DNA from 4 places in the Paenibacillus aurantiacus genome. Region 1 is predicted to be linked to each of the others. Evidence: riboswitches for the same ligand, from Rfam matches in the RefSeq annotation. Region 1 holds a riboswitch; each other region holds the start of a gene.
What was found. Region 1 has a riboswitch for cyclic di-AMP ahead of ACFFSY_RS07075 (KamA family radical SAM protein). Riboswitches for the same ligand answer to the same signal wherever they lie in the genome.
Positions count from the first base shown of each region.

Region 2: it holds a riboswitch for cyclic di-AMP, as region 1 does, so the genes downstream of both, kimA (potassium transporter KimA) here and ACFFSY_RS07075 (KamA family radical SAM protein) in region 1, are expected to answer to the same signal.
Region 3: it holds a riboswitch for cyclic di-AMP, as region 1 does, so the genes downstream of both, ACFFSY_RS00275 (resuscitation-promoting factor) here and ACFFSY_RS07075 (KamA family radical SAM protein) in region 1, are expected to answer to the same signal.
Region 4: it holds a riboswitch for cyclic di-AMP, as region 1 does, so the genes downstream of both, ACFFSY_RS32605 (C40 family peptidase) here and ACFFSY_RS07075 (KamA family radical SAM protein) in region 1, are expected to answer to the same signal.

Region 1 covers NZ_JBHMDO010000015.1:44,156-51,978, reverse strand. The annotation lists gene ACFFSY_RS07095 (GDYXXLXY domain-containing protein) at 1-1,383, shown strand, start outside; gene ACFFSY_RS07090 (hypothetical protein) at 1,554-1,820, shown strand; gene ACFFSY_RS07085 (GH25 family lysozyme) at 1,895-2,830, opposite strand; gene ACFFSY_RS07080 (phosphatase PAP2 family protein) at 3,021-3,638, shown strand; cyclic di-AMP (ydaO/yuaA leader) riboswitch at 3,870-4,091, shown strand; gene ACFFSY_RS07075 (KamA family radical SAM protein) at 4,290-5,474, shown strand; gene ACFFSY_RS07070 (MDR family MFS transporter) at 5,846-7,375, opposite strand; gene ACFFSY_RS07065 (alpha/beta hydrolase) at 7,664-7,823, shown strand, end outside.
Region 2 covers NZ_JBHMDO010000022.1:292,459-300,281, forward strand. The annotation lists gene ACFFSY_RS12900 (LTA synthase family protein) at 1-1,442, shown strand, start outside; gene kimA (potassium transporter KimA) at 2,062-3,888, opposite strand; cyclic di-AMP (ydaO/yuaA leader) riboswitch at 4,054-4,229, opposite strand; gene ACFFSY_RS12910 (SDR family oxidoreductase) at 4,514-5,317, shown strand; gene ACFFSY_RS12915 (response regulator) at 5,431-7,797, opposite strand; gene ACFFSY_RS12920 (CheR family methyltransferase) at 7,822-7,823, opposite strand, start outside.
Region 3 covers NZ_JBHMDO010000001.1:55,579-63,401, reverse strand. The annotation lists gene rsmI (16S rRNA (cytidine(1402)-2'-O)-methyltransferase) at 1-244, shown strand, start outside; gene ACFFSY_RS00290 (AbrB/MazE/SpoVT family DNA-binding domain-containing protein) at 367-618, opposite strand; gene ACFFSY_RS00285 (HD domain-containing protein) at 983-2,290, shown strand; gene ACFFSY_RS00280 (TatD family hydrolase) at 2,309-3,082, shown strand; cyclic di-AMP (ydaO/yuaA leader) riboswitch at 3,258-3,465, shown strand; gene ACFFSY_RS00275 (resuscitation-promoting factor) at 3,706-4,824, shown strand; gene rnmV (ribonuclease M5) at 4,944-5,510, shown strand; gene rsmA (16S rRNA (adenine(1518)-N(6)/adenine(1519)-N(6))-dimethyltransferase RsmA) at 5,507-6,385, shown strand; gene yabG (sporulation peptidase YabG) at 7,198-7,823, shown strand, end outside.
Region 4 covers NZ_JBHMDO010000053.1:38,857-46,679, reverse strand. The annotation lists gene ACFFSY_RS32615 (DEAD/DEAH box helicase) at 1-3,861, opposite strand, end outside; gene ACFFSY_RS32610 (hypothetical protein) at 3,976-4,404, shown strand; gene ACFFSY_RS32605 (C40 family peptidase) at 4,669-5,169, opposite strand; cyclic di-AMP (ydaO/yuaA leader) riboswitch at 5,174-5,328, opposite strand; gene ACFFSY_RS32600 (hypothetical protein) at 5,600-6,424, opposite strand; gene ACFFSY_RS32595 (M1 family metallopeptidase) at 6,461-7,823, opposite strand, start outside.

The DNA.
Region 1 (7,823 bases):
CTGGTGCAGGTTGCCGATCCGTCCCAGGCGTCGGGTCGCGAGCAGACGCGTACGCGCCGCAGAACGGTGGCGGCGCTAGATATTCAGCGCGTGCTGTGGGCCGTCGTCAGCGGCGTAGGCGTCGTGATCGGCGCCTCCTGCATCGTCGGGCTGACCGTGCTGTGGGCCGGGGATGCCACGCCTGAAGCGCTGGCCGTCGTCAGCTTCCTGCTGCTGGTGATCGCGGCATTCGCGATGAAGGGCATACCGGCGCCAATCCGCTTCACGGTGAAGCTGATCGCGATCCTGCTCGGTCTCGTGACGGCCGCTTGGGCCGGCAAGCCGGTCTATGCGCTGCTCTATGTCGCGCTGTCGCTCATCGCTTGGGCGCTTACGAGCGGAATCGCGAAGCCGCTGCTCTTCTATGCGCTGGCGAACGTGTACGCCTTCTGGCTGCTGGATGCGGCTCTGCCCGAATGGCTGCAAGACGGATGGCACGAACTGGCCGCCTTGTTCGCGGTCAATGCACTCGCTTGGGCTTCGGCTGGGCCGCTCGTTCGGAACGCGGAGCGTAAGCGGTCTCTGCGCTATTCCGCTTACTTGGCGCTTCTCGCGTTAGGCTTGCTGCTCACGTGGGAGGAAGCCGGTCATATGGCGCGTTTCATCGCTGCCAGCTTGATTTATTTCGGCGCGTTGACGGCACTGCTGCTGGCGCAGTCGCACGGAGCGCCCCGCTTTTACTACCGCTGGGGCGCGGCCGCCTGGGCCGTCTTCCTGGCCGTCAAGTATTACGATACTGCTTGGAAGCTATTGCATAAATCATTCAGCCTCGCGCTGGCCGGCGCATTAGCCATCGCGCTGACGGCGTTCTACGATCGTCGGTTCGGCGGCGGGGCAATGGCGACAGTCACGCCGGTACCGCGCTTGCGCGCCAAAGTCTTCGTCTCGATTCTGCTCCTCCAAGGCGCATTGCTGGGCGGCATGATCGCGGTCAACGAGACAGCGCTGGCGAGCGGCGTGACGGTCAAGCTGGAGCTGGCCCCGCTGGACCCGCGCTCGCTGCTGCAGGGCGATTACGTGCAGCTGAATTACGGGATATCGACGCCGCCGCAGAAGGAGGTCCCCACCTTGGAGGAGCTCGGGTACGGCGCCAAGATCAAGGTCGTGCTCGCGCCGGACGCTGGGGGCGTCTATCGGTTCAGCCGGCTGTACCTGGAGGGAGATGCGCTCCAAGACGGCGAGGTCGCGCTTAATGGCAAGTGGGAGGGGTTCCGGATCGAATATGGCATCGAACACTATTTCATACCGGAAGGAACGGGAGCGGACGTGGAGCGCACGGCCAAATTCGCGAATGTCGTTGTCAGCCGGTCGGGCAACGGCATGATCGTCGGCTTACTCCCCTAATAAGCGGATTGGAAATACTACATAAGAGGCGGCGTTCGTGAGGGCTCCGCTTTTTTTGTATGCCGGCAACGTTTAAATCCCGGCAGGAAGGGGGACAATAAATTGACAACAAGAGGTGTAACACGCTATGCTATTTTACATAAAAATCTTGAAAATAGGCGGTCTGAACAATGGCATTCAACCCGAAAATCACGGACATGCAAGTGTCGGATATCAATGACAAAACGAAACTGTACCAGTACGTTGTGACCCTTCATGACAAGTCGAAATATCGGTTGTTCCTTAGCAAAAACCCGGAGTGGAATCTGCAAGCGGCCAACCGTCTGCTGAATATCCCGTGCCCGATGTGCCGCAAGGATTACTATTGCAAGTGCATGGATAAGCACCTCGACAAGCTCGAGGCCGAATTCCTGTCCCAAATTGAGAAACAAGCGTAAGCTTTCGTCCCAATGAGAAGCCGCGCCCGCCGAGCAGCATGCTGCCAGGCGGGCGCGGCTTTTTGTTCGGCTCGCTATCCGCGGTAATAGATATAGACCTTCTTCGTCTCGCCGTCCCAATAGGCGTTTCCGCCGAGCAAGTTCGCCGCCGTGCGCACGGGGACGTATGTCGTCGAATCGATCACGGAGAAGTTGTCGACGGCGGTCGCGCCGAATTGCGGCTGCTTCTCGACGTTATCCCAACTGACCGGATTGCCTGTCGCCGCTCCGATCTGGCGAAGCGGGGCGAATACGTGGCCCTCGATGGTGCGTCCGTATCCGGCGAGTTTGTCGTTGATGACGATTTTGATCGTATCTGGCTTCGTCGTATCGACGTCTTCTACTTCAGTGTGCGTACCGGTGTATTGATCGAAAAAAGCGCGTTCCATGACGTTCAAGTCGACATTGCCGCTTATGCCGTCCGTCTGTCCGCTCTGCGAATATTGAAAGACGGCCCAACGTCCCCAGGTGCCATTGTCCATCGGCTTGTTCACGCCGTAGTGGGCGACCCAGAGCGGATATTCGGCCAGCTCCTTGCCGAGATAGGATCTCGCGAAGCTCGCGCCGGAGTAGATCATGACGGGATGTCCGGTCTGCTTGCGCACGTCCTCCAGCCAAGCGTCGACCCAGTCGGTGAGCGCCGCCGCGCCGATGGAGGACGCCGCGCCCTCTACGTCGAGCACGTGGGGGAAATCGGCGTCGTAGCCGCTGATCGTGCCGACGAAGTGCGCCGCTTCGGCGCCTGGGGTGTTGCGCTCCGGATGCGCGTAGTGATAAAACCCGATCTTCACGTCCGCCGCCTTGGCGCCTGTGACGTTGCGTTCGAAACGAGGGTCGGTCGAGCTGTTGCCCTCCGAGGCTTTGATGAAGGCGAATAACTTGCCAGCCGCTTTGACCCGGCTCCAATTTACGTCGCCCTGATACCTGCTCACGTCAATGCCATTGACATTGCTGTCGCTTCTCGCCTGCATATCGCCATCCTCCCTTATTATGATCAGTCTATGCGGCTTGTCGCGCCTCCGACACGGCTAGGCTGCCCGGGTGGCGAGGATTTATGGACGGATTTCACTCCTGCATGCACTTGGCCTATAATAAGTATTTGTAAACGTGCCGGCTCGTACCGGACCTTATACATAAATTGGCCTGGGGGTTCTTATCATTATGCTGTGGTGGGTGTATTTGATTTTGGCGGCAGCGGGGTTTGAAGGCTTGGCGATGCTCGTATCGCGTGAGAAATTGATGCGTTTCGACTTGGCGGTCATCGATTTCATCCAAGGTATGGAATCGCCGGGACTGACGTCGTTCGCCAAGACGTTGACGACGATCGGCTCGAGCAAAGTCGTCATTCCGCTTGTGCTCGGGACGGCGGCAATGCTCTTCGTCGTGCTGAAGCATCGGAAAGAATTATATTTGCTGATCGGCGGCATGTTCGGCTCGACGCTGCTGAACGAAGGGCTCAAGCGGCTCTACGAGCGCGCCCGGCCGGACATTCATCGGATCATTGAGGAGACGGGCTACAGCTTCCCAAGCGGGCATTCGATGGCGGCCTTCACGTTCTACGGGCTGCTGACGTATTTGCTATGGCGCCATATGCCGTCGAAGCGGTGGCGCGGCGTACTCATCGCGTTCAGCGTTTGCATGATCGGCTGCATCGGCATTTCCCGCATCTACCTGGGCGTGCATTATCCGTCCGACGTGCTCGGCGGGTATTGGGTGAGCGCTTGCTGGCTGGCCATGTGCGTCAAGCTATTCCGCCGTCTGGCGCATGTGCGTAAGTAGCGGAGCGGTGACCTGCATATAGCCGTAGCACACCCGGCTTCCAGCGATGAAAGCGAGTGTGCCTGATTTAACTTATGGGAGCAGACGCTTGGATTATGACCGCTTAGATTAGGACGGTCTATTTTTATGGAGGTGCGGATTGGGAACCGGGCGGTGCGTCCGGGACGACGAGCGGTTATGGAGAGGTGGAAGTTTGATTATTCGTTTGACAATTCAGACAGATCGAGGTAAACTTATCGTACGCTTAATTCCCGTGACGCCAAGGAACGGGAAGCGGGGGAACCAATTTCGGCCCCGAACGCGCTTCGCTTGCTTCGCGCAGGAGAGGATGCGGCGGCCGGAACGCTTGCAGGTCTATGTGCCTGTTGGCAGGGGCGAGTCGTTACGCCGGTAACGTAGGGAACCATCTATCCCGAGTCCGTCAGCTAACCTCGTCAGCAGAAGATGGGTCCCGTGATCAGCACCAACTTCGCTCACATTCAGGAGACCCGAATTGACGGGTCTTTTTGTTGTTTCATGAAGACCCGGTTGTAGTCCGCAAGCTTGCCGCTCGTTACACGGGGGCTTATGGGCGCATGCGCTGGTCTTTTTTTCATGAAGAGGCCCTTATCCGTTATCGATTAACTAATACAGGAGAAGGAGGTTTCTGCCATGCCAAGCCAGGACCCAATGAATCCAGCCGTCATGCGGGCGTCGACTGCCCCTGCCGGTGGCCAGCCGCGGATAGACGATGTTCTGCTCCGCTTTCCGGAGGAAGCGGATTATTATTCGAACCTTATTGATTGGAACGATCCGGATGATCCGCTTCGTCTGCTGCACGAGCCGGCGAACCGGCTGGACGGACGCGCCGGGGCAATCCCGCCGCACGACGACATGCGGGATACCGTGCCGGGCTGCCAGCATGCGTATGGTTCGAGCGCGCTGCTGAACATCGCGCCGGAGTGGCTGACCGACTCAGCCAATCTCGAGCCGGGACTTGCGTACATCGCCAGTCATCCGGAGATCAACCACGTGCTGCTCAGCGGATTCGACAGCTTCGGTCTCTCTCTGCAGCAGCTGACGATTCTGCTTGGCCGGCTTCGCGCGATCAGCCACGTGCAGATTATTCGGTTGACAACGGAACTTCCGGTTCGTCAGCCGCGTCGAATATACGAGAACGAAGCGCTGCTGGAGCTGCTGCGCGCGTATTCGACGCCCGAGCGGCGGATCTACGTCACGGTGCATATTACGCATCCTCGCGAATTGACCGCGGAAGCCAAGACGAGCTTGGAGTCGCTGCAGCAAGCGGGTGTCATCGTCGTGAACCGGACGCTGTTGATGCGCGGCATCAACGACGATGCCGTTGTGATGGGCGAGCTGCTCGACAAGCTCGTCTGGGCCGGCGTGGCGCCGTATTATTTGACCATGGCGGATCCGAACGGCGTGCACGAGACGCATGCGCTGCCGCTGGTCCGCGCTTATGAATTGGTCGAGGAAGCGAAGGCGCTCACGAGCGGGCTCGGCAAACGGGTACGCTTGTCGATGAATCATGCGTCCGGCATCGTTGAAGTGCTGGCCGTGGAGGACGGCCGCGCGTATTTGAAGCTGTACCGGGCGGGCGATGCGCGGCAGGGGCGTTTTCTCGTGCGGGATTGCGGACCGGAGTTGACTTGGTTCGACGAGCTGCATGAAGCCGAAGCGGCGGACGCCGCCGCGGCCGAATCTGCTGCAGGCGCAGTCCTGGACGCGGGCGGGGATATCTGGACAGAGCCCGTGCCGGATTTGCGCATCGAGTGGAAACCAGGCGAACGCAGCGAGGAGATCGTCTCGATCAACATGATGCCGATCGGGGATTGACGCGCAAGTGATCGCATAATGGCAAGGAAGAGGAAGAGGACAACCGGCAGGCCGAAGCGGCAGCCGGTTGTTTGGCGTTCGGAGGTACGGATGTAGGATGGCGAGAGGCTGATCGCGCATCGGTGAGCGTGCCAGCAGGCGTACACATTCGGTGGATTGGAGCGCGATAGTAATCTGTAGCGCATTATCGGAGAGGAGACGTCCCTCCGAAAAACCAGTGTGGATTCATGCGCGATAGCGATCCACAGCTCATTAACGGAGGCGAATCCCGCCGAAGAGGTCGCGATAGCTCGGTATCGGGGGAGCCTAATGCATGCCAAATAGGCCCGGAACAGACTTGCTGCTTCCGGGCCTTGCTCTATCGTGAGGCGTTAGTGCGAAGCTGCATATTCGGCTTCTTCCGCCGCCGGATCCATGCGTTCCTTGCTCATGATCCACGCGCAGACGAAGGCGAGCGCGGCCGGGATGATGCCAATCGCGAACGTGAACGTGATCGAGGACGAAAGGCCATCCGTGATTTTGTCCAGCACATCGCCCGGAATGTTCTGGCGGACGGCCGGGTTCAACAGCGCATGCGGATCGCTGAAGTCGAGCCCTTCCGGCACGGTTTGGTTGCTGCCGGCGAAGGAGTCGGTCAGCTTACGCGTCAGTGCGTGGCTCTGCAGAATGCCGAAGATCGTAATCCCGAGCGTCATGCCGAGCGAACGCAGGAAGTTGAGCGTCGAGCTCGCGGCTCCCCGCTGTTTGGCGGAGAAGGAGTGGATGGCGGCGTTGCTCAGCACGGAGAACGACGCGCCGATGCCAAGACCGACCAATATCATATAGGCCGTCACGGTGACACGGGATGAATCCGGCGACAGCGTCGTCAGCAGGGCAAGGCCCACGACGAGAATAAGCAGCGTCGGGATCATGATCGAGCGATACGGCAGCTTGGTGAGCAGGAAGCCGCCGCCCGTGGCGGTGACGACGGACCCGAGCATCATCGGCAGGAGCACGAGGCCGGAATTCGTTGCGCTGCCGCCCAGCACGCCCTGGATGAAGATCGGGATGTATACCGAAGCGGTGATGAACGCTGCGCCGCTCAGCATCGCGATCAGGTTGCTCGAAGCGTACAGGCGGTTGCGGAACATGCTGAATGAGATGATCGGCTCTGCTGCGCGCGATTCGATGAATAGGAATAAGGCGCCGAAGACCGCGAAGCCTGCGAACAAGCCGAGGATTTGGCCGGAGCCCCATGCGTATTCTTTGCCGCCGAGTTCCAGCGCGAAGATGAGACAGACGATCGCACAGATGAGCGTGAACGCGCCGGACCAGTCGATCGGCTGCTTGCTGTGCTCGTGCGATTCCTTATAGAAGAACGCGATCATCGCGAAGGAGAGCAGGCCAAGCGGGAGGTTGATATAGAAGATCCATTCCCAGCCGATGTAATCGGTAATGTACGCGCCCAGCAGCGGGCCAAAAATACTCGACATGCCGAAGACGGCGCCGAACAAGCCGCCAAGCTTGCCGCGGTCTTGCGGAGGGACGGCGTCGAACATGATCGTGAACGTAATCGGGACGAGAGCGCCTCCGCCGATGCCTTGAATGACGCGATAGAGCGATAGCTCGACGATCGAGTCCGCGGTGCCGCACAGGATTGAGCCGAGCATGAAGACGATGATGCCGAAGACGAAGAAGCGTTTGCGCCCGTACATATCGGACAGCTTGCCGAAGATCGGCATGCCGGCCATCTCGGCGACCATGTAGGCCGAGGTCACCCAGACGAATTTGTCCAAGCCGCCCATCTCGCCGATGATCGTGCCCATGGAGGTCGCGACGATCGTGTTGTCCATCGATGCCATCAAGATGGCAAGGAGGAGGCCTGCGATGACGATGCCGGGGGATTTAGGTTTTGTGTTCATGTGGTTATTATTTCCTTTCTCGCTTGGATTGGTCCAAGTGTGTCGGCCGATGCGTTTTCCATATTTGACCTTCACATATGATACCTTGGAGCCGCGTAATTTAAAACAGTTCTTTTTCGGTTAATTTCAGTATAGCCATCTATTCCTGACAACAGTTTGTCAGGGTTCGAAGGGCCAGTCTCTTTTTTCTCCTGCGTCATTGTCCATTCCCGCTTGGACGAGAGCCACGGCGGGCGGGTATACTAATGAGAGAAGGATCATCCAAGTGTGGAAAAAGGGGGTAAACGCATGATCCACAAAGAGCTCGATTGGAGAGCGGCGGACGGCACCCGCATGTACGGCTGCGAGTGGACGCCTGAGCTGGGTGCGTCCGTCAAAGGCGTCGTCGCTCTCGTGCACGGTATGGGCGAGCATACGGGGCGTTATGAGCATGTGGCAGGCATGCTCG
Region 2 (7,823 bases), on a different contig from region 1:
TCTGGCGGCACCGGAGCGCCCGCAGATTGAACCGCGGCACCGTAGGGGTCTTGTTCATCGTCTCCGCGGCGCTATGCCTGCTCAACATTTGGCCGAACCGGGCCAGCATGAACGAGATCAAGCAAGCCGAAGAGATGGGCATTCTCAACTACGAGGCGTTCACGGTAGCTGATCAGCAGGACGAGACGATCGTCGCGGCGGATCAGATTACGCAGGATGCGATCGACGCGATGAAAGGCATCCAGGAGCCGGCGTCGCCGAATTTGACGGGAGCGGCCGCAGGGCGCAACGTCATTATCGTGCAGATGGAGGCGTTCCAGAACTTCTTGATCGACTTGAAGATCGAAGGTCAGGAAGTGACGCCGAATTTGAACAAGCTGGCGCGGGACAACTTCTACTTCCCGCATTTCTTCCAGCAGGTTGGGCAGGGCAATACGTCCGATGCGGAATTTGTCGTGAACACGTCGTTCTACATCCCGCCGCACGGCGCGGCGACGATGCAGTATGCGGACAAGGCGCTGCCGAGCATGCCGAAGCTGTTGGAGGCCAGCGGCTACGAATCGTACAACTTCCACACGAACGACGTAGCGTTCTGGAACCGGGAGAATTTGTACAAGGCGCTCGGCTTTACGCACTACTATGACAAAACATTCTTCACCGAAGAAGATAAGGTGTTCTTCGGCGCATCCGACGAGGTGCTCTACCGCAAGACGGCGGAGGAGTTGAAGAAGAAGCAGGACGCGGGCACGAAGTTCTACGCCCACGTCATCTCGATGACGGCGCATCATCCCTTCTCCATTCCGGAGGAGAAGGATAAAATCAAGCTGCCGGAGCGTTATCAGGGCACGTTCGTCGGCGATTACATTCGCGCGCAGAGCTATGCCGACTACGCGCTGGGCAAGTTCATCGAGGAGCTGAAGGCGAGTGGCGTGTGGGAGAACAGCATCCTGCTCGTCTACGGCGACCACCTGGGCCTGCCGAAGTATTCGCTCGACAGCGACGATAAGGCGCTGATGGAAGAGATCTACGGCCGGGCGTATACGTATACCGACATGATCAACATCCCATTCATTATCGCCGGCGACAACGTAACTTATCCTTCTCGGCAGCAGCAGATCGGAGGCCAGTCGGACGTCATGCCGACGGTGATGAATTTGCTCGGCATTTCGATCGAAGATCATGTTCACTTCGGGCAGGATTTGCTCAATCAGAAGACGTACAACTTGCTTCCGCAGCGCTATTATTTGCCGTCGGGCTCGTTCCTGAGCGGGCAATCGCTCTATATCCCGGGCGTCGCGTTCAAGGATGGCCTAGAATATCCGCTGACAGGAGATGGGGCGAAGCCGGTCGAGACCGTCACGCAGCAAGATTACGACAACGCGCTCAAACTGCTGCAGTATTCGGACAGTTACGTTCAGCAGCTGCCGGACCGTCAAGAGTAGGGGGCCGACGTTGGTTTGAGCCCGTCAATACAACAAATACAACAAGAAAGCAGGGTGCCATTGCGGCCCCTGCTTTCTTGTTGTGTAGGCAATTATGCAGCTGATCATTTTGGGTTTGAAACGTAAAGCGGACGAAAGCTTTGTCCGACAGGACAATCGCGGGCTTACCCCGAAAGGACACTTCGAAGACGGCCGCGTAACGAAAGACGGTATATCGGGTTGTCCTAAGCGTTTTCCGGCGGAAAGCGTGCTTCGGAAGCATACGCTGAGCCGGGGCCCTATGGTTCCCCTCGGCGGAGAGTAATGCTGTCATGTTAAGGAAAAACGTCCGGTGAAGCCACATAGGCCTAAAGTTGACAGGCTTATGTCTTAGGACTGACTTCAGGCCCACAGAAGCTTTGTCCGCAAGGACAAAAGCGTGCCATGCTCAAAAGCAAACCGCCGACCACCAAACGACCGCGCTTTCGCGAAAAGGGGAGTCCAGAGGGCGAAGTCCTATGGTTCCCCTCGGCGGAGGGGGAAGGGGGAGGGAGCAACAAAAGTGGGGCCCAAGGGGCGGATTCCCTTCTTAACCTGATAGCATTACGGCGGAGGGGGAAGTGAAGGGGGGAGGTCCCCCCTACTTCTTCAAATGGTACGGCACCGTTGTCACAATCACGTCGCGCCGGTACAGCAGATGGGCGCGGATGAGCAGACTGGACTGGTTATGCAAAATATTGTGCCAGCCTTTCTTCGGAATGAACTGCGGGATGATGACGGTCACCTGCACATTCATCTCGCCCGCTTTGCGCTGTACCGTATCGACGAATTTCGTCAGCGGCTGGATAATGCTGCGGTACGGGGAGTGCAGCGTAACAAGCCTAACGTCCGGCTGCCACTGTTTCCATTTCTCCTCGAAGGCTGCCTCGTCCTCCCGCTCGAACGGCACGTAGACCGCGATGATCTGCTCCGGTTTCAGCGATTTGGCGTAGCGCAGCGAATTCTCCACGACATGGGTAATGCCCGCCACCGGCAAAATAATCACGTTACCCTCGACCGTAATGGGTGGCTCGCACGTCGATAGCCGTAGTTGATCACCAACGGCATCGTAATGTTTGCGAATGTTGCGGAACAGCATAATAATGAGCGGCAAGAACACTAATACGGGCCATACTTGCCAGAATTTCGTGAGGAAGAACATCAGCGTCACGACGAGGCAGATCAGCGCGCCGATCCCGTTAATCGTCAGTTTGAGTCTCCAGCCCTCCGGCTTCTGCCGTATCCACTTGAGCATCATGCCGGTCTGCGACAGCGTGAACGGAATGAAGACGCCGACCGCATACAGCGGAATCAGGTGCTCGGTCTGGCCGTTGAACACAATAATAAGCAGGATCGACGACAAGGCCAGCATGAGAATGCCGTTCGAATAGCCGAGGCGGTCGCCTCGCACGGTGAACATCCGCGGAATGAACTTATCCTTGGCGAGACTGACCGCGAGCAGCGGGAACGCGGAATAGCCGGTATTGGCGGCCAGAATCAGAATGAGCGCCGTCGTGCCTTGGACGAAGAAGTACATGGCATTGCGGCCGAACGTCTGCTCCGCGATCTCCGAGACGACGGTTACCTGGGGGTGCGGCGTAATGCCGTAATACCAGGCCAGGAAGACGATGCCCGAGAATAACAGCGCCAGGAGCAAGCCCATCGCGGCGAGCGTCTTCGCGGCGTTGTTGGGGGCGGGCGCTTTGAAGTTCGGGATCGCGTTGGAGATCGCCTCCACGCCCGTTAGCGCGGAACTGCCCGAGGCGAAAGCCTTCAGCAGCAGGAAGAGACTGATACCCGCGACAGGCGTGCCGATGGATGCGTGAAGCTCCGGCGGCACATGGCCGCTGGCGATATCGTAGAGGCCGACGCCGATCATGATGAACAGCGCGAGTACGAACAGATAGACCGGGTACGCCAGTACCGAAGCGGATTCGGTCACCCCGCGCAAGTTCAGAATCGTGATGAAGATGACGAACACGATCGCGATCGGCACGGTATAATCGTGCAGCGACGGGAACGCGGACGTAATCGCGTCCGTGCCGGCCGATACGCTGACCGCGACCGTCAGAATGTAGTCGACCAGCAGCGAGCCGCCGGCTATGAGTCCGGGCCAGATGCCGAGATTCTCCTTGGAGACGACGTAGGCGCCGCCGCCGTGCGGATAGGCATGGATAATTTGCCGGTACGACAGAATGAGCGCCGTTAGCAGCACCAGCACGCCGATCGCGATCGGGATCGAGTACCAGAACGCGATGGCCCCGGCCGCCATCAGCACGATCAAAATTTGCTCCGGTCCGTAAGCGACCGAGGAGAGCGCGTCGGAGGATAGAATCGCCAGCGCCTTCGTCTTGTTCAATTTCTGTTCGCCGAGCTCTGTCGACTTCAAGGGCCGCCCGATTAATAATCGCTTAATTGCGGTAAACACGCGCTTTCACCACCCGAAAGAATCATTGTATTGTCTTTACCCGTGCCCACGCGCGTCCCAAAACCTCTTTTTAAAGGTTAGGTTCTTCACCTTGGACGCGTTTTATGAAACGCCAAATAACGCAGAGGTAAGACCCCTGCGTTCACGGTGCGAACGATGAGTGTTAGACCCCCTCTAATGACGCTTACGAGGTTAGCTGTCGGATTCGGGCGGTTAGAGTCGCCCTACGGCCGCCGCGCTTCTTGCGCGAGAATGGCCGATTCACCCCGGTGAGCGCCGTGTGGCGGCGTTCACGATTGGTTCCCCCGTTCTCCTGTTCGGAGATTCAGCGATGCTGGTTGCTAGTACGGAAGCTATCATACTCCCGGGAAGCGCTGCATGTAAACGGACGCGGAATCGTGCGTTGGGGCTTGGATGGCGATATTTGGCTGGGGGCAGCGCTTACATGAGCCGTTATCGCAGCGAAGATCCGTTTATCGCGGTTATTGTCGCGTTTTCGACGATATCAGGCGGCAAGACCTATAACGCGCGCTTGTCCGTTCGCATAGACTTTCATGTTTTTGGGAAATACCAAACGGGTATTAAGTGGAAGCACAGTCAAGTTAGCGAGGAAGGGGCATGTGGCATGGCACAAGCAAACGGGCAAGGCAGGGTTCAAGGGAAAATCGCGCTCGTAACCGGTGCGGGATCGGGGATCGGACGCGCTGCGGCGTTGCGGCTGGCTGAACAAGGCGCCAAGGTGGCGCTGCTCGACCGGGAAGAGGAACGCGTCGCAGCCGTGCTGGCGCGCATCGAGAAAGCAGGCGGCGAGGCGATCGCGATCGGCGCGGATATTTCGAGCAACGACGACATGGAGGCCGCATACCGGAAGGTAGCGGACAAGTGGGGGCGGCTGGATATCGTCTTCGCTAACGCGGGCATCAACGGCGTGCTTGCGCCGATCGAGACGATGACGCCAGAGGAATTCGGCACGACGATCGACATTAATCTCAAGGGGACGTTCTTTACGGTGAAGCACGCCATTCCGGCGTTGAAGGCACAAGGAGGCAGTATCATCGTCACCAGCTCGATCAACGGCAACCGCGTCTTCTCGAACATCGGTTTCAGCGCATATAGTACGTCGAAAGCCGGACAAGTCGCGTTCACGAAGATGGCTGCGCTTGAATTGGCCAAGTTCGGCATACGCGTCAACGTGATTTGCCCGGGCGCGATCACGACGCATATCGACCAGAACACGGACCGCAAGCCGGAGCTTGCCGAGGTGACGATTCCGATGGAATTCCCGGAAGGCGACCAGCCGCTTGAGGACGGGCCTGGCAAGCCGGCGCAGGTGGCGAATTTGGTGCTCTTCCTGGCCTCGGACGAATCCAACCACATCACGGGAACGGAAGTGTACGTCGACGGCGCGGAATCGCTGCTGCGAGGGTAAGCAGCATAAGCGAGGCCTTGCATGCTAGCTGCGGTGTACATGGAGTTCCGAACGAAAACGAAGGGCTGTTCCGTTCGTCGTCTTGGAGACGCGTGCGGAACAGCCCTTCTTGTCTAGGAGGTGGAAAGCAGACGGTAACGCTGCAGCAGCCGCTTGACGGCTTCGAACTGCAGCGGTTTGGCCAGGAAGTCGGCCATCCCGGCTTCCAAGCAGCGCTGGCGGTCAGCGGGGAGGACGTTGGCCGTCATGGCGACGACGACGGGCGAATGCGGCGGTCCGCTCGCGGCGAGAACCTGGCGGGTCGCCTCCAAGCCGTCCATGACCGGCATGCGCATATCCATCAGAATGAGCGCATACCGGTTCTCGGCTGATTTGGCCACGGCCTCGCCGCCGTCCGCGGCCACATCGGCGCAGATGCCGAGCTTCTCCAGCATGCCGATCGTCAGCCTCTGATTGATCTCATTGTCGTCGGCAACTAGCACCCGAGGCGCCCCGCCGCCGATCGCCGGTTCGCGCTCATCCGGCAAGACCTCGAGGCTGCAGGATAACTCCCGGTTGCCGGACTCGAACAACGAGGCGAAGCTGATCTCCGGAATGCGCGAAGGCAATCGGCCGTCCAAGCCCGTACGCTCGGCTCTGGCTGACAGCCTGCCTGCGTTCTCAGCTGCGGCGCCTGCTGAATCGGAGCCGGCGAAGCTGGCGTCTTGATCGGCCGCGCCTGGATTGGGCATCGGGATATCGACGGCACCCATTAGGGACGCCGCTGCAGGATTCTCCAACGCCTTTACGACCGATTCGGATTCCGACAACGCGTCATGGAACCAGCCGGGCTGAGTCATCCAGGGCGTCAGATCGGTACCGTTATCCTGACGGCTGCGTTCGTCCTCACTGTATGGCTTGACGGTCACCGTGAAGCGGAAGGTGGCGCCGGCGGCTTCGTTCGTCTCGACGTGAATCGTCCCGCGCATCAGCTCCACGAGGTTTTTGCAGATCGCAAGGCCAAGGCCGGTTCCCCCGTATCGCCGGGTAAGCGACGTATCGACTTGCGAGAACGGCTGGAAGAGCAGCGGCAGCTTCTCTTCCGGAATGCCGACGCCCGTATCATGGACGGCGAAATGCACTTCGATCGCGTTCTCGTCCATGCGGCCGAGCCGCGCCTCGACGCGAACGGAACCCTGCGGCGTGAATTTGACCGCGTTGCCGACCAGGTTGATGAGCACCTGACGAAGCTTCAGCCCGTCGCCGATGACGATCTTGGGCAGACCCGGGTCCAGCTCGTACGCCAGATGAAGGCCGAGCTGCTTCGTCTTGGCCGTGAACAGCTCGAACGTCTCCGAGACGATGAGGTCCAGCTGGAACGGCATCTCCTCGACTTCGAGCTTGCCGGATTCGATCTTCGCGTAGTCGAGAATGTCGTTGATGACTGACAGCAGCGCGTCGCCGCTCTTGTGGATGATCTGGGCGTAATCCTGCTGCTCCGACGACAATCCGGTCTCCAGCAGCAGCTCGGTCATGCCGAGCACGCCGTTCATCGGCGTGCGAATCTCATGGCTGACCATCGCCAAGAAGTCGGTCTTCGCGCGGGCTGCGATCTCGGCCGCATCCTTGGCCTTCATCAGGTCGAGCTCGAACTGCTTACGCTCGGTCATATCGCTGACCGTACAGGCGTAGATTCGCTCGTCGTCCACTGTCGCGACGCCGACTTGGATCTCCGCCGGGAAGCGGCTGCCGTCTTTGCGAAGGGGCGCGAGCTCCACCCGTTTGCCTGTCGGCAGGCTAAGCGCCGCATCCGCGTCGGATTCCTTGAAGCTGCCCCCCTCGAAGCAGGGAATGAGCTGCTCGATCGGAGCGCCGATCACCTCGCTCTCCTGATAGCCGAACATGGCCGTCAGGGCAGGATTCACGGCCAGAATGCGCCCTTCGCCGTCGAAGGTCACCATCGTATCGCTGCTTGTCTCTTGCACGACGCGCGCCAGCGCTTGCGTCTTGTTCAGCTGGTAGGCGGTGCGCATCAGCTCGCGGTTCATCTTCTCCAGCTCCCGCGTCTTCTGATGGAGCAGCTCGGTCTGCAGCTGCAGCGTCTTCGTGCCGATGTACATCCGTACGAAACCTTCGATCTTCGTCCGCAGGATCTGGGGAACGAAAGGCTTAAGCATATAGTCGATCGCGCCGACCTCGTAGCCGGTGAAGAAGTGCTCCGATTCCTTGCTGGTGGCGGAGATGAAAATAATCGGCGTCTCGCGCGTCTTCTCTCTCATCTTAATCAAGCGCGCTGTCTCGAAGCCGTCCATCTCCGGCATCTGCACGTCCAGCAATATAACGGCGAACTCTTCCCGCAGTAAGTTGCGCAGCGCTTCCTCGCCCGAGAGGCACTTGACCAAGTTGTAATTCAAATCGCCGAGAACGGCCTCCAGCGCGAGCAGATTGTCAGGGTGGTCATCCACGAGCAGGATGTTAATGGGTCCGTCGTATGTTACCATCGCCTTCGCGTTCACCTGCCTCTTCT
Region 3 (7,823 bases), on a different contig from region 1:
GTGTGCGGCCTGGCTGGAGGAGCACTCGCCTATCGGTGAATACTGTCTCGTAATCGCAGGCGTGACCCCGGGGGAACGCGCAGGGGACGGCGAGGATGATCAGTGGTGGCTGCCGCTTTCGTTAGCCGAGCATGTGGATCGTTATGAAGCGGAATGCGGCGATCGGAAAGAAGCGATGAAAAAAGCGGCGGCGGATCGAGGATTGTCAAAACGCGATGTCTATAATGAATTGATGCGCAAATAGCCGAATAAAAAAAAGGGCCTTCCTAGTCGGTTCAGACCAGGAAGGCAGTAAGGAGTTATAAAAAGGTTAGAATTAACAAGTTGGTATAAAACTATTATAACCGATAAAATCCGATTTGTCTCTTATTTTGTAACGGGAGCCGGCATTTCGGACAAACAAGAGTGGCAAATGATTTTGCCCTTGAAGTAAGTCACGTTCTCCGCATTGCCGCAGAAGATGCAAGCAGGCTCGTATTTTTTAAGCATGATACGCTCGCCGTCTACATAAATTTCAAGCGCGTCTTTCTCTCCGATGCCGAGTGTGCGGCGGAGCTCAATTGGGATAACTACACGCCCGAGCTCATCAACTTTCCGTACGATTCCAGTCGATTTCATCATGATGGTCCGTGCTCCTCTCAATAGTACATATATTCGTCATTATTCGACAAAATTCTATCATTTCTTTTCTCTATAGTACCAACGTTTCCCATAATAGTCAACCTCGAAAACCCTGTTAAATTTGGGTAATTATCGATGGATCGGCAGTAGATCGGGGTTTTGTACTATATATATCGTACAATATTATGTCGGGTTTTGGAAACTAGCCCACGACACTTTTCGACAAATATATTCTGATTGTGTCGAATTATTGTCGAATGAAGGAATGATAGCTGAATACTGTCAGTCGATTCCTCGCATTTGAAAGTCATGAAAGGTATTATTAGGTAAGACGGAGAACGAAGATAGGAGGGTGAGGCTTATGGATAACCGGTTACAGCCATTAGCGGAGGAGAAGGTCTTTAAAGATCCTGTACATAAATACATCTACGTGCAGGACCGCACGATCTGGAACTTGATCAATACGAAAGAGTTCCAACGGCTTCGGCGCATTCGTCAGCTGGGCACCTCGTATTTGACGTTCCATGGTGCGGAACATAGCCGTTTCTCCCATTCGCTGGGCGTGTACGAAATTACGCGCAAAATCATATCGCAATTCGAACGCGGCGGGTACGAGGACTGGCCGAGGGAAGAGAAACTGGTGACCTTATGTGCGGCACTGCTGCACGATGTCGGACACGGGCCATTCTCCCATTCCATCGAGGAAGTGTTCGATACCCATCACGAGGATTGGACATGTCGCATATTATTAGAAGATACCGAAATCAACCGCGTCCTGCGAGAGGTCGATCCCTCCTTCCCAGAGCAGGTTGCGGCGGTCATACGCAAAACTTACGAGAAGCCGATCGTCATCAGTCTCGTATCCAGCCAGATGGATGCCGACCGGATGGACTACTTGCTGCGGGACGCTTATTTCACAGGTGTTAACTACGGTACATTCGATCTGGAACGCATCTTGCGCGTGCTTCGGCCTCATAAGGGACGCATCGTCGTCAAAGAGAGCGGGATGCACGCCGTCGAGGATTATTTGATGTCCAGGTATCAGATGTATTGGCAAATTTATTTCCATCCGGTCACCCGCAGTTCGGAAATTATACTGCGACAAATCTTGCGTCGAGCCAAAGAGCTCCATATGAATGGTTATGCATTCGGGTGGATGATTGAACCGATTCGCAGGCTCATTAGCGGCACGATCGACGTGGAGAGCTACCTGGCGCTTGATGAGGCTACGATGCAGACGGCCTTTACGATCTGGCAGTCGGAGCAGGACGCGCTGCTAGCCGACTTATGCCGCCGATTCATGGACCGCAAGCTGTATAAGTATGTAACGATGGATGATGCGGACGAGTCGCTGTGGGCTTCCATACGGGAGCAGTTTACCGCCATCGGGTTGAACCCGGATTACCATTTGGAAGTCGATTTTCCGTTTGATTTGGCGTATGCTGTCTACCGATCGGGGACGCGAGACGCGAAGAAAAACGACAAACCGCCGATTCTTGTACTGGATCGCGACGGCGATGTTTCGGAAATTTCGAAGAAATCCGATATTATCCGCTCGATTACCGGCACCCACAGAGGGAAATACCATTTGTATTACCCATACGAGCCGCTGCTTGAATCGGCGGGCAAGCTGAGTCCCGATCTTCGCAAGCTGTTTGAACTGGAGTAGAGAGGAGTTTCACCCTTCATGTTAATCGACACGCACACCCATCTGGATTCCCATAAATTCGACGACGACCGCGCGGAAGTCATCGAACGGGCACGAGCCGCCGGCGTCGAAATCTTGGTCAATATCGGATTTAACCGAGAGACGATCCCGACGACCATGGCGCTCGCCGAACAGTACGAATTCATCTACGCGGCGGTAGGGTGGCACCCGACCGACAGCCTCGATTATGGACCCTCCGACCTCGATTGGATCGCCTCGCTGTGCGATCATCCGAAAGTGGTCGCGATCGGCGAAATCGGGCTCGATTACTACTGGGATACCTCTCCGAAGGATGTGCAGAAGCGGGTCTTCCGGGAGCAGATCGAGCTCGCTAAGACCAAGCGCAAGCCGATTGTTATCCATAATCGGGATGCACACGAGGATGTTGTTAGGATTTTGAAAGAAAGCGATGCTAAGGAAGTCGGTGGCATCATGCACTGCTTCTCCGGCAGCTGGGAGACGGCCAAGCAGTGCTTGGATATGAACTTCTATATTTCGTTCGGCGGACCGGTTACGTTCAAGAATGCGCGGGTGCCCAAAGAGGTGCTCGCGAAGGTTCCGCTTGACCGTCTTCTGATCGAAACCGATGCTCCATATCTGGCACCGCACCCTCATCGAGGAAAGCGAAATGAGTCTGCTTTCGTCCATCTTGTAGCAGAAACCGCTGCGGAAATTACAGGGAAAACTATGGAAGAAATCGCGGAAATCACAAGCGAAAACGCCAGGAAATGTTTTTCCATCGGACGAAAATAGCCCAAAACGAGAGGAATTTGAATGATTCGGGTGAAAAAACTTGTTTTGGTTGGATAAATTGCGGTTTTTTCGAGAGTTTTTCCTTTAAATTCGGTAAAATCGTCCTTTATCTCATCTTTACAATCTGGAGCAAAAGACGGTATCATTCATCTCAGGGCTTTCAAGATGTATTCCTTTTCCAATAACGCTTAGTCTCCAAAATGGAGAGCGGGGGAACCAAATGAGGACTTGCGCCGCGGGTAGTACGCGGGGTGCGCAGGTCGCGTTGAATTCTTCTAGGGGTGAATTTCTGCTGCGCGCTTGAACAGCGCTGCGAGCCGAATAGGGCGACTCTCTCGCCCGAATCCGACAGCTAACCTCGCAAGCGTCATAAGAGAGATCAACTCGTGCATCCATTCCATGCTACCCGTGTCCCACAGGAAGCCACGAAACAGATCTTCTGTCGTCGGCTTCTTTTTATTTTGAATATTGCGAATTGTGGCGACATAGTGTGATTCATGGAGGAGGTTTGAGGGAGTAATTGGAAGAAGCGGGCTTTGTGCACGCTAAATCTAATAGTCGACGCGTCTAAATCTATTTCATGCGTAACAGGGCGGCGGGGCTATGTAAGGAGGACCGAAGAAGTGGGCATAATCCAAGTTAAGGACACCCATGGGAAACGATCATCCAGCATGTCTTTCGCATTGCGATGGAAGCATGAGAACGTGCGTTTAATTGTCCTAAGCGCTATGATCTCAATCGCTATGACTTTCATGTTTCTGGTGTTGTTGTACGGAACGGCTGACAAGCGCGTCTCCGTAGTGTTGAATGGACAAGAAAACATTGTGGAAACCAAACAATGGGTCCTGCAACGCCTACTGGATGAACAAGCCATTACGGTGGGGCCGTATGATAAGGTGTCGCTGCCTTTGAATGCGGGCGTAAAAGATGGTGATCGGGTGGTCATCGAACAAGCGGTTCCCCTGACCGTGAAGGCTGACGGCAATGTAAGAACGGTGTACACGACAGAAAGAACGGTACAGGCAGCGATCGATCAAGCTCACATATCGATTCGCAGTGAAGACAAAGTGCTGCCGTCGAAAGACGCGGCCATCGAGCCGAACATGACCGTGACGGTCGTCCGGATCGATAAGCATCTGGTTCAAAGCGAGTATGAAGTGCCATTCACTACTGTTACCAAGGCCGATCCGACACTGCTTGAAGGCAAGAAGAAAACCATTCAAACAGGTAAGTCCGGCGTTGTCGTGAAGAAATACGAGAAGGTGTTCGCGGACGGCAAGCTTGTCTCGCATACTTTCGTCTCAAAGTCGACCCAAAGCGATACGGTGAACCAAGTCGTGGCGGTCGGCACGAAGAAACCGGTGGCGCAAGCGGTCACGCTGACCAAGGGCGGGGTGTCGTTCAAAGCGAAGAAGACGCTGAAGAATGTGACGCTCACCGCATATTCGGCAGATCTGGCGTCGACGGGTAAAACCAAATCCCATCCAGGGTATGGGATTACGAGATCCGGCTCCCGCGTCACGGAGGGCCGTACGATCGCGGTTGACCCGAAGGTCATTCCGATCGGCTGGTGGGTGTACATCGAAGGCATCGGATTCCGCCGCGCGGAAGATACCGGCAGTGCCATCAAAGGCAATAAGATCGACGTGTATTACGACAGCGAAGCCTATGCGGAGAAGTTCGGCCGCAAGAAGGGCTACACCGTGTACGTGCTGGGTCCCAAAAAGCCCGAGGCGATCTAGCGCGCCGCAGGTGGTCGTAGTTACAATTTATCGTCAAACCGAAGCAATTATGCCATGATAAGAAGAGGCCTCGCCTCTTCTTTTTGTACGTTTGTCCGGAAGGGATGTAAGGGTAGTCCATGATCAAAGAAATCATCGTCGTCGAAGGCAAGGACGACACCGTCGCGATCAAACGAGCGGTCGAGGCCGAGACCATCGAGACCGGAGGATCTGCCATCGGGGAAGCGGTGTTGAAGCGGGTGGCGCTTGCCCATGAACGCCGGGGCGTCATCATATTCACCGATCCGGACCATGCGGGTGAGCGCATCCGCAAAATCGTCGCGCAGCGCGTACCCGGCTGCAAGCATGCCTTCCTGCCGCAAGAGGAGGCGCTGTATAAGGGCGACATCGGCGTGGAGAACGCGAAGCCGGAGGCCATTCGCCGCGCGCTTGCGAGCATCCGAACGGAAGCGATCAAAGGACAAGCAGGCGACCCGCAAATTACGTGGGACGATCTGATGCGGGCGGGCCTACTCGTGCATCCGGCCGCGGCGGACCGCAGGCTGCGCATGGGAAATTTGCTCGGCATCGGCTACGCGAACGGTAAGCAGTTTTTCAAGCGCTGCACGATGTTCCGCATCACGCGGGAGGAATTCGACCAGGCGATGGCGCAGATGGATCAAGAAACCGGAGGAAGCGGCCAATGACAATCAACATCGAGGTAGCGACACCGAAGCGGACGAAGGATATTATCCAGAAGTACGGCTTCTCGTTCAAGAAGAGTCTAGGACAGAACTTCCTGATCGATCAAAATATTTTGCGCAAGATCGTCTCCGCCGCCGGCCTCGACAAGACCAAGGGGGCGCTGGAGATTGGCCCCGGCATCGGCGCGCTTACCCAGCATCTCGCCAGCGAAGCGGCTCGTGTGACAGCCATTGAGATTGACGATCGCTTAATCCCGATCCTGGGCGATATTTTCGCGGATACGGATAACGTGCATATCGAGCATGGCGACGTGTTGAAGCTGAACTTGAGCGAGCTCATGGCACGGCAGTTCGAAGGGCTGAGCGGCGTCAGCGTCGTGGCCAATTTGCCGTATTACGTGACCACGCCGATTCTCATGAAGCTGCTCGAGGAGAAGCTGCCGCTCGAGAACATCGTCGTTATGATCCAGAAGGAAGTGGCTGAGCGGATGGCGGCCAAGCCGGGCGGTAAGGAGTATGGGAGCCTCAGCGTCGCCGTACAGTATTACTGCGAAGCAGAGCTTGTCTGCATCGTGCCGCATACGGTCTTCATCCCGCAGCCGAACGTCGACTCCGCGGTGATTAAGTTAGCCGTGCGCAAGCAACCGCCGGTACAGGTAGAGGACGAGGGACATTTCTTCCGCACCGTTCAGGCCTGCTTCGCGCAGCGCCGCAAGACGCTAGCCAACAACCTGACCGCCTACGTGGGCAAAGCCAACCGGGAGCAGCTCGGCCCGATTCTCGCCTCTATCGGCATCGATCCGTCCCGCCGGGGCGAGACGCTCTCGCTGGAGGAGTTCGCCGCGCTCAGCCGGGCGTTGATCGCCGCGGGGTTTTAGGGAGCTCCAGAGTTAGCTGCAAGGTAACCGTGCCGAACAGGCACGGTTTTTTGGCGTTTCAAGACGCAAGAGAGCGGCGACTTCCGGAAGTCGACTAAGGCCAGCCGAAAGGGAGGAGGGCAGCGCCCTTGGAGCCCCTGGCGGAGGGGGAATGCTGTCAGGTTAAGGAAAAACGACCGATGAAGCCATAATGTCTTAGGATGGCCTTCAAGACCCACTGAAGCTTTGTCCGACAGGACAAAGGCGTGCCCGCTCGAAGCAACCCGCCGCTCACGAGCCATAGTGGCTGCACGAAGAAGGGAGTCCAGAGGGCGAAGTCCTATGGTTCCCCTCAGCTGAGGGGGAAGGGCAATGCTGTTAGGTTAAGGAAAAACGCCGGTTGAAGCACCAACGGCCTATAGTCGACAGACTTAGGCTTTCGAACTAACATCAAAACCAACTGAAGCCTTGTCCGCGAGGACAAAAGCGTGCCACGTTCGAACCCACCCGCCACCCGCGAACAAACGTGTCAGCACGAAAAAGGGAGTCCAGAGGGCGAAGTCCTCTGGTTCCCCTCGGCGGAGGGGGAAGGGGCGAGGGGCAACAAAAGCGGGGTCAAAGGGGCGGAGCCCTTCTTAACCTGACAGCATCGGGGGGAAGGGGGAGGGGGCAACAAAAGTGGGGTCAAAGGGGCGGAGCCCCTTTTAACCTAACAGCATTGCGGCGGAGGGGGTGGGGGGAGGGAAGCAGGGCAGCCGCCCTCGAAATAGGCCTATGGCAGGGGCACCAAACGCCCCCCCTTCCCATACGATAGACGAAGAGGTGATTTGCCCATGAAGCAAGGGGACCTGGTCGTCCGCAAATCGTATGGCGGGGACGTCCTATTTCGCATTGCATCGCTACACCATCAGTCGGCTATGCTAAAAGGAACGGACTATCGGCTGCTGGCCGACTCGCCTATGGACGACTTGGCGATTGTGCCTAATCCGGAGTATAGCGGCGCGGCCAGGATGGCGCGCGTGAAGGAATACGAGTCGCTTCAGCGGATGCAGGAGCAGCGGGAGCAGCAGGCGATGAAAGGGGATGTAGGGCAGCGACTGGCGCTGACGGAGACGAAGCATCCGTTCTTCGAAATGCCAGGCAAGGTGCTGCATCTGGACGGGGATGCGAACTATTTAAAGAAGAGTATGCAGTTGTACGCCCAAATGAGGGTGCCGGCGCACGGCGTTTATGTGCACGAGTCGCAAATGGCGGAGACGGTCAGGAGCCTGCTGCCGCAGTTACACCCGGATATTGTCGTCATCACCGGCCATGACGGGGTGCTGAAGAACCGGATGACGAACGATTTGTACAGTTTGGCCAGTTACAAAAATTCGCAGAATTTCGTCAATGCTGTCCGGATTGCCCGGGACTACGAGAAAAGCCGCGATGGGCTAATCGTCGTAGCAGGGGCCTGCCA
Region 4 (7,823 bases), on a different contig from region 1:
GCGTCCAAGGCCGGAGCCGGTCTTGGCCAGCTGCTTGCCTTTGGTCTGCGCATGAAGCCGCATCGGCGCGAATTGGTCGTTGGCCACCGCGCCTTCCCAGACAAGGTCGATCAGTGCCGGGAGCAGCTCCGAGGGCGCAAGTCCGCTCTCCCGCCCGAGCCGCGTCAGGAACATCGCACCCCCATCCCGCAGCTGCGCCAGCAGCTCCGGATGTTTGGAGGCGGACGTCTGCCGGGCTTGCTTCAAGCAGGGCAGGTATAGGGCACGGGACTCCGCGAGGAAGAATGCGATTTTACCTTCTTTCTCCCCTTCATCCTTGCGTCCGAGCCAGATCACTTCCCCGGATGCGCACAGCAGATCAAGGTCTTCTTTGCGGTAGCCGTTCAAGCGCGAGGGGAAAATGACGCTCTCCCAGTGAGAGACCGGCAGATAGAACCCTTGCAGCTGGCCGATAACGGTGCGCAGGCCGTCGGCACCTGCCAGCTGCGTGCCATCGAGCACGTGCTGCAGGCGCGAAATCTCCGCGCACCAGCGTACGGGCGCAGCGGGTTCGGCTTCCTTGCGGGCTTTCTCCATCGTCAGCCGGATCAGGCGCTTCGCGACGCGGCGGCTCGTCCAGATGCGCTCGTCCGCATCCTCCGCGAATGGGGCTTGTTCAATGAGATCGTGCCGCAGCAGCAGCTCGATGACGACTGCCGCGCTGCTTTCATCGAGCATTGGGTACCGTTCCATCAGCTCCATATCGGTGAAAGATAATCGGTGCTCGGCGAATCGGCCCGCGATGAAGACAACCGCGTCCTCTCCGGCAGGGAAGCGCTCATAGAACCCTCGTTCGTCCGCGCAAATCCATCGCTGGCCGTTGTTCCCGAAGCGGTAGGCGGCGATTCGCCCGCTTGCGGCGAGCGTCGCGAGCGCCTCCGCCATGAACGACGCATCCGGTCCGAGCAGCTTGGTCAGCTCGTCCTCCGAGAGATCACCGCGCCGCTTGAGCGCCGCGTACAGATCATCCGGCGTCCGGAGCTCTCCCTGACCGGCGGCCATTCGCTCTTCTTCCGCCTTGGCAATCGCCGGATCGACCGCATCGCGCAGCGCCGCTTCGCCGAAGAGGGCGCCCGCCATCGATCGGCTGACGCTCAGCAGCTGCAGCTGAGTCGCCGCGCTTAGGCCGTCCCCCTCGTAGATTTGCGTGTTCACGTAGTCGGCGATGAACTGCGCGGCGAAGGGGGACGGGGCTTTGGTCTCCCGAACGACGATCTCGATCTCGCCCGCCGCGATACCCGTAAGGAGCCCCTTCAAGCCGTCGGCGTCCAGATACACGTGCAGGCTCTCCCGCATCGCTTCGAGCAGGTAAGGGAATTGATCCGCATAGGGAAGCGCTTGTTTCAGCAGTTCCTCGCTGCGCAGCCGCTTCTGCCACATCGGCGTGCGCGTGAAGCTGCGCGAGAGCAGCAGCGATGTCTCCGCGATGCGGCGGAACGAGATGCCGAGCATGGGCGAGCCCGCGATCGCCTCGGTCAGCAGCTCATCCAGCGAGTCCGCGGCGATATGCCACAGCTTGTTCAGCCAGGAGTTGTCGCCTTCGGCAAGCACTAGCTCGATTCCGTTATCCTTCGCGTTGCCATACAGCTTGTACGGCAGCAGACGGCCGAACTGCTGCTCGATGGCGAGCAGCCATGTTCGGTTCAGCTTGCGCCCGAACAGCGTATGGATGACGACCCGCGTCTGATTGGTTAAGTCCCTGTAATGCTCGATGAGAATGAGTTTGTCGGTCGGCAGCCCCAGCGCCTTGTGCTGCGCCCGCGCCAGATCGATGAGCTGTTCGGCGGCCGTGCGGTCCAATCCGTATTCCACGTCGAGCCAGCGGACGGTATCGGCTTCAAGCGTTGGTGCCAGCTCGTCGCCCGCATGTCCATCCCGCAGTCGCAGCCGCTCGGCCAGCTCGCCGAGGAAGCGACCCAGCCGCACGCCGAGCCGCACGCCGCGGCCGCCGGGTTCGTTGCGCCAAAACGGGATTTCGCTGAACCGGTTCGGCGCTTCTTGCACGTAGACCCGGTCGTGATCGATGCGGCTGATCATCCATGAAGAGGTTCCGAGCTGGAAGACATCGCCGGCGCGGCTTTCGTGGATGTACTCCTCGTCCAATTCCCCAAGGTGGACGCGGCTATCGGCATGATGAACCGGGTATGCCGAAGACTGCGGGATCGTGCCGACGCCGGTGACGGCGGCGACTGGCGTAAGCGCGCGGCGCGTGACGACGTCCCGCTCGCGATCCCAATCGATCAGCGGCCGCGCGAACGGGTAGAAGCCGGCCAGCACCTTCAGGACCGACTCGAGCTGGGCGCGCGTATACTCGCGGTAACACTCGCTGCCGCATAGCAGCGCATGCAGCGCGTCCACTTCGATATCCTCGGCCGCCGCGACCGATACGATATGCTGGGAGAGCACGTCGATCGGCTGCCGTGGCAGCCGGATGGCTTCGATCTCGCGCCGGACGACGCTGCGGCAGAGTACTGCAGCTTCCGGCAGCTGGCTGCGGCTCCGTGCGAGAATAACGCCGCGGCTGACGTCGCCCACAGCGTGCCCGGCGCGGCCGATGCGCTGAATGCCGGAAGCGGCATCCATGGGCGGATCCACCTGAAGGACGAGGTCGATGTGGCCGACGTCGATCCCAAGCTCCAGCGAGGAGGTGGCGACGAGGCAGCGCAGCTGGCCGCTCTTCAGCAGATCTTCGACTTCAAGACGTCGCTCGCGTGCCAGCGATCCATGGTGAGCGCGGGCGAAATCCTCGCCGGTCTGCTCGTTCAGACGCAGCACGAGCCGCTCGCACAGCCGGCGGCTATTCACGAAGAGCAGCACGGACGAGGCGCCTTCCATCAGCTGCAGGAGCCGCTCGACGATCGGCGTCCACACCGCCGCTTCGCGCGATTGCGCGGGGCGGCTGAAGTCCGGCATCGTCACGCGCACATGCATCGTCTTGGCCATCATGCTCTCGATAATCGCCACGGGCCGCGGGTGGTAGCCCAGCACATGCCGCAGCGGCTGCGCTTCTTCCGCGTCCTCATCCAGATCAGCAGTGCGCTTGTCCAAGACGCGCGAATGTTTATCCCTGTCATCCCCGTCACCCCCGGCATCTCCAGCATCGCGTTCGGCGGCGGCGTCCCGAGGCGCCCATCCGCCGAGAAAACGCGCCATGCGGGACATCGGCTTCTGGGTTGCCGAGACGCCAATCCGCTGAACGCGACCTTCGCATAGGGCAGTCAGCCGCTCCAGCGCGAGCGTCAGATGGGCGCCGCGTTTATCGCCGGCGATGCCGTGTATCTCGTCCACGATGACAGCGTTCACTGTCCGCAGCATCGCGCGCCCTTTGGCGGAAGTAAGCAGCAGGTATAACGATTCCGGCGTGGTGACGAGCACCTCGGGCGGCTTGCGCGCCATGCGGGCCCGCTCTGCGGAAGGCGTATCGCCTGTACGGACGGCCGTCGCGACTCCTGGCCAGCCGTCGTCATCGCCTTTACCCGCGACTCGGACTTTCGCGTCCTGCTCGATCTCGGAGATAAACCCGACCAGATGGTGCTGAATATCGTTGTTGAGCGCTTTCAGCGGCGTAATATACAAGGTTCGTACGCCGGCCGTCCAGTCTCTGCCTGCAGCGTGCTTCTCCCGGACGATCCGGTCCAGGCAGGGCAGCAGCGCCGCGAGCGTCTTGCCAGAGCCCGTAGGCGCGGCGATCAGCGTATGTCGGCCGCTTCGGATGGAGGCCCATGCCTGCAGCTGGACGTCGGTCGGCTCGCCGAACGCGCGGCCGAACCAGCCGGCCAGGACGGGATGAAACGCCTGCAGCGCTTCGGAGGATGAAGACATCGAAAGTCAGCTCCTTTTCGAGAAGAAGTGTTGCTTCTCATTATACCTGTTTTTGGTTCAGAAACTGAGCGGCGTCTCATACGTTTAGAAGTAACACCAATCGGGAGGGTATGTATGCAGAGATGGCGGGAGACGTTGGAGGAGAGATGGAACGAGTGGAGACAGGTCGAGGATGCGCTGAGCCGCACGCTCGAAGGCAGGCGGGTGCTGCGCGTCGCGGGATCGCGTACGCCAAGGCTGCTGCCGCCGGCATCCAAGACGATTAGATCGGGCCAATTGACGGGCATATCGGGCAGTTACGAGGCCGGACTGGCCTGCTTTTGCCTAGGCGAGTTGAAGGCGGAGGAACGGCATGCGTTCCTGGAGGCGTGGCACGCGCGTCTTGGAGAAGGGGCCATGGTCGTCATTGCCGATCGAAGAAGCGAAGGATGCTCGTCGGCCTTTGAACTGCATCAGTTGTTCGCGGATGTCGGCACGGCGCTGGATGTGCAAGTCGGACGGACGTTCTGGTGGGTGCGTTACGAAATTAACACGCGGCGTTGAGAACGGATTGGCACGATCGGTATCCCCGCACATTACGGCTACGTCTTTGATTGCCCTCTATAATTATTAGAATAATCAAACAATTTAATCCGAATTAGCCTCGAAATGCGCTGCAGCTTGTTTCACGGGCCCGCATTCGAGGTGAAGGATGACTTATACCGGCAAGTATGGCGGAACAGCAAACCGCCGTGCTTGTTCGGGGGAACAAACACGGCGGCTCGTTGTTTGGGATCGAACGCGGGGGCGATCGATCCCGGTCGCGAATTAATCGACGTCAGTCGTGTCGACCACTTCGTCCGACGGCTCGTCGGCATATTTCTCAAAGGTTTCAGGACTCATAACGCGGCGGGCCGTGACATAGCGCTTCTGATAGTAGGAATCACTAAGTCCGCTGATAGTTACGCCCTTGCTGGAAGACGAGTGAGCGAACTTACCGTCTCCAACATAAATGCCGACATGCGAAATGCCTTTGCCGCTCGTATTGAAAAATACGAGGTCGCCTGGGATCAAGTCGGCTTTCGCCACTTTCTTGCCCAGTTTGGCTTGCGAGGAGGACGCGTGCGGAATCGAGACGTTCAATTTCTTGAATACGTACATCGTGAATCCGGAGCAGTCGAACCCCTTAGTCGTGGTGCCGCCATAGTTGTATGGCGTGCCGATCAGATCGGCGATGACGCCGTCCATTTTGGAATCCGCGAATGCGCTTCCAGCTTGGAACGCAAGCATCATGGCCAAGCCAATCAGCAGAGCAGCAAACTTCTTCAAGAATAGAAACCCCTTCCGGTGCCTACGAGGTTAGCTGTGGGGTTCGGTTGAAGGTACCCTATGATCGCCTCGGGCGTATGCTAGTTTGCATTCGCCGGGATCAATTCACCCAAAGATGGTTCCCCCGTTTCTCTTGCGAGAATTCGGCATTTTTTTCATTCCGCGTTATAATTCGATCATTTTCACATATTCCCTTCTAAGTTCACAATTTGTTCACAGATTAGAATTCTAAGAGTGCAACTTTTTTGCTATTATATCGTATCTATTTTTCTCTTTCTATCGGTTCAACACCCATTCTATCGACAGTCCCCATCCTCTGCCCCGCTTTCCGGTCATGAACCGTCCCGATCCGCTGTTTTTCCTTGCGCAAGCTTCTTTTTCCAACAGCAAAGGACAGTACCTGATCGGCACTGCCCTCCACCTTCAATTCTCATCCTTCTTTGGCTTCATTCGACTGCCAGGCCGCGAATTGCGCCGCCACGGTCCATACCTTCATGATCGTGCGCACGAAATGGAAGCCTTGGTGCAGGACCAGCGCGAGCAATCCTGCCCATAGCATGGATACCGACGCCGCCGTGAGGCTGAGCAGCAGCCCGATCGCCCACATAAGGAGGGAGACGCCCGCGAAAGGCAGCAGCTTCTTCAGCCCTTCGCTGAGACCGCCGAACGCGCCCTTGCCCGTGACTGCCCCGAACTGCATGGCCAGGAACAGCAAGTGCAGGAGGACGGCCCCCGCGAACCATCCGCCGGCCAGCGGCAGCGCGCTTGCGCTCAGCTCCGCCAACGTATCGCTGCCAATCAGCGCCTCGTACAACCGCGGAACTACCCAGATGCCCGGGGCGATCGTCAGTGCCACTTCCAGGAAGTACAGCAGCGTAACCGGTCTCCAAGCCGCACGGATACCGGCCAGGAAGCGGGTGCCGCCTTCGCTTTCCGATGCGTGCAGGGAGTAGAACAGGCCGGCGTTCACCAGTGGCGTGATGAGCATGCGCCCGGCCAGCAGCGACGCGAACAGCCACAAATAAGGATGGATGAGATCGGTCTTCATCAATTGGAACTGCGCTTCCGTCAAGAATAGTCTCACTGCGTCCTCGCCGCCTTCGATGCCTGGATACCGCTGCAGCAGCGGCGTCACGATCGAATCGATGGTCCGGTAGAGGAAGAAGCCCCAGAGCAGTTCGTACAAGAACAGGACGATTACGATGAAGAAGTGCTGTCCCGTCAGCCACCAGCCTTGCTTTAAATGCCGCCTCATGCCGCGATCCTCCTCTCTTGCCTGTCCTGGCGGCCATTACCAGGCCAGCGACGCGAACAGGCTCTCGATCAGCTTGGTCAAGCCGATCCCCCAGCGGGTGCGCGTCTTCTCCGGCACTTCCGCCTTCAAGTAATTGTTGATGTGCCGGTTATCCAGCACGTTACCGTAATCCGGGTCGACCGTTGCGTAAAGCAGCGGGGCCGGGTGCAAGACTTTATAGACCATTTGATTCTCCTTGCCTTCCCAAACCTTCGGCATGGTCGTGCCGTCGGCGAACTGGAGCACGACCGGCACGGGCCCGTTCGCCCCGCCTCGCCGCTTGACCAGCACGGTCGATTCGTACTGCTTGTTCCCCTTCTCGGCGACGGGACGAACGGTGATCGATTCGACCGCATAATCCGCCATGTCGCTGCCGTAGACGAAATGGCTGAAGTAGTCGTCCCATTCCGTCTTGGTGACCTGCTCGACGATGCGCTGGAAGTCGGCCGTGGACGGATGCTTGAATTTATACTTCTGGAAGTAGGTCCGCAAAATTTTGCGCATCGTCGGTGCGCCGACCTGCTTCTCAATGCCCACCAGCACGAGCTTGGCACGCATGTACACATTCTCGGCATAACTATCCGAACTGTGATAGGACCACGAAAGCTGCTTAAGCGGGGCGGGATTGGTCATGTAGCTGGCTTCCAGCGTCAAATTGGGCTCGAGGCCGTATGCGCTCTCCATGACTTTGTCCTCCGCATAAGAGGTGAAGCCTTCATCCAACCAGGCTTCCTCGAACTCGTTGGTCGCGACCATGCCGTACCAATACTGATGGCCGACTTCATGCACGACCGTTCGCTCCAGGCTGTCGATTGACGGGTCTGGCGAATCGGCCTCGAAGCTCGTGACGAGCGTCGGATATTCCATGCCGCCCGCGCCGCCTGCGCCTTCCGGCGGCACGACGATGGACAAGGTCGAATATGGATACGTGCCGTACCACTGGGCGAACTTGCCGAGCGCGGATTTGGCGGCGTGCATGTAGCGCTCTTTGAGCTCGGCGTGCCGGGGATCCAGATAGAGCTTGATGCGGACGCCTGGAATACCGGTTGTCGAGTAGGCTTCTTCGCTATAGATAAAATCGGGTGAAGCGGTCCACGCGAAGTCGTGCACGTCGTCGGCGTAGAATTGGAACGTCCGCCGCCCGCCGTCCGCATTCGTCGGCTTCGTCTGAAAGCCGGTCGCGGCGACCGTATAGTCCGCCGGCACGTTGATCCGCACGTTATAAATGCCGAAGTTGCTGTAGAATTCCGAGTTGCCGTGGTACTGATGCGCGTTCCAGCCATCTGCGCTTCGCCCCCGCGTTCCGGCCGTCTCGTAGGCGGCAAGCTTCGGGAACCATTGGCCAGCCATGACGAAATCG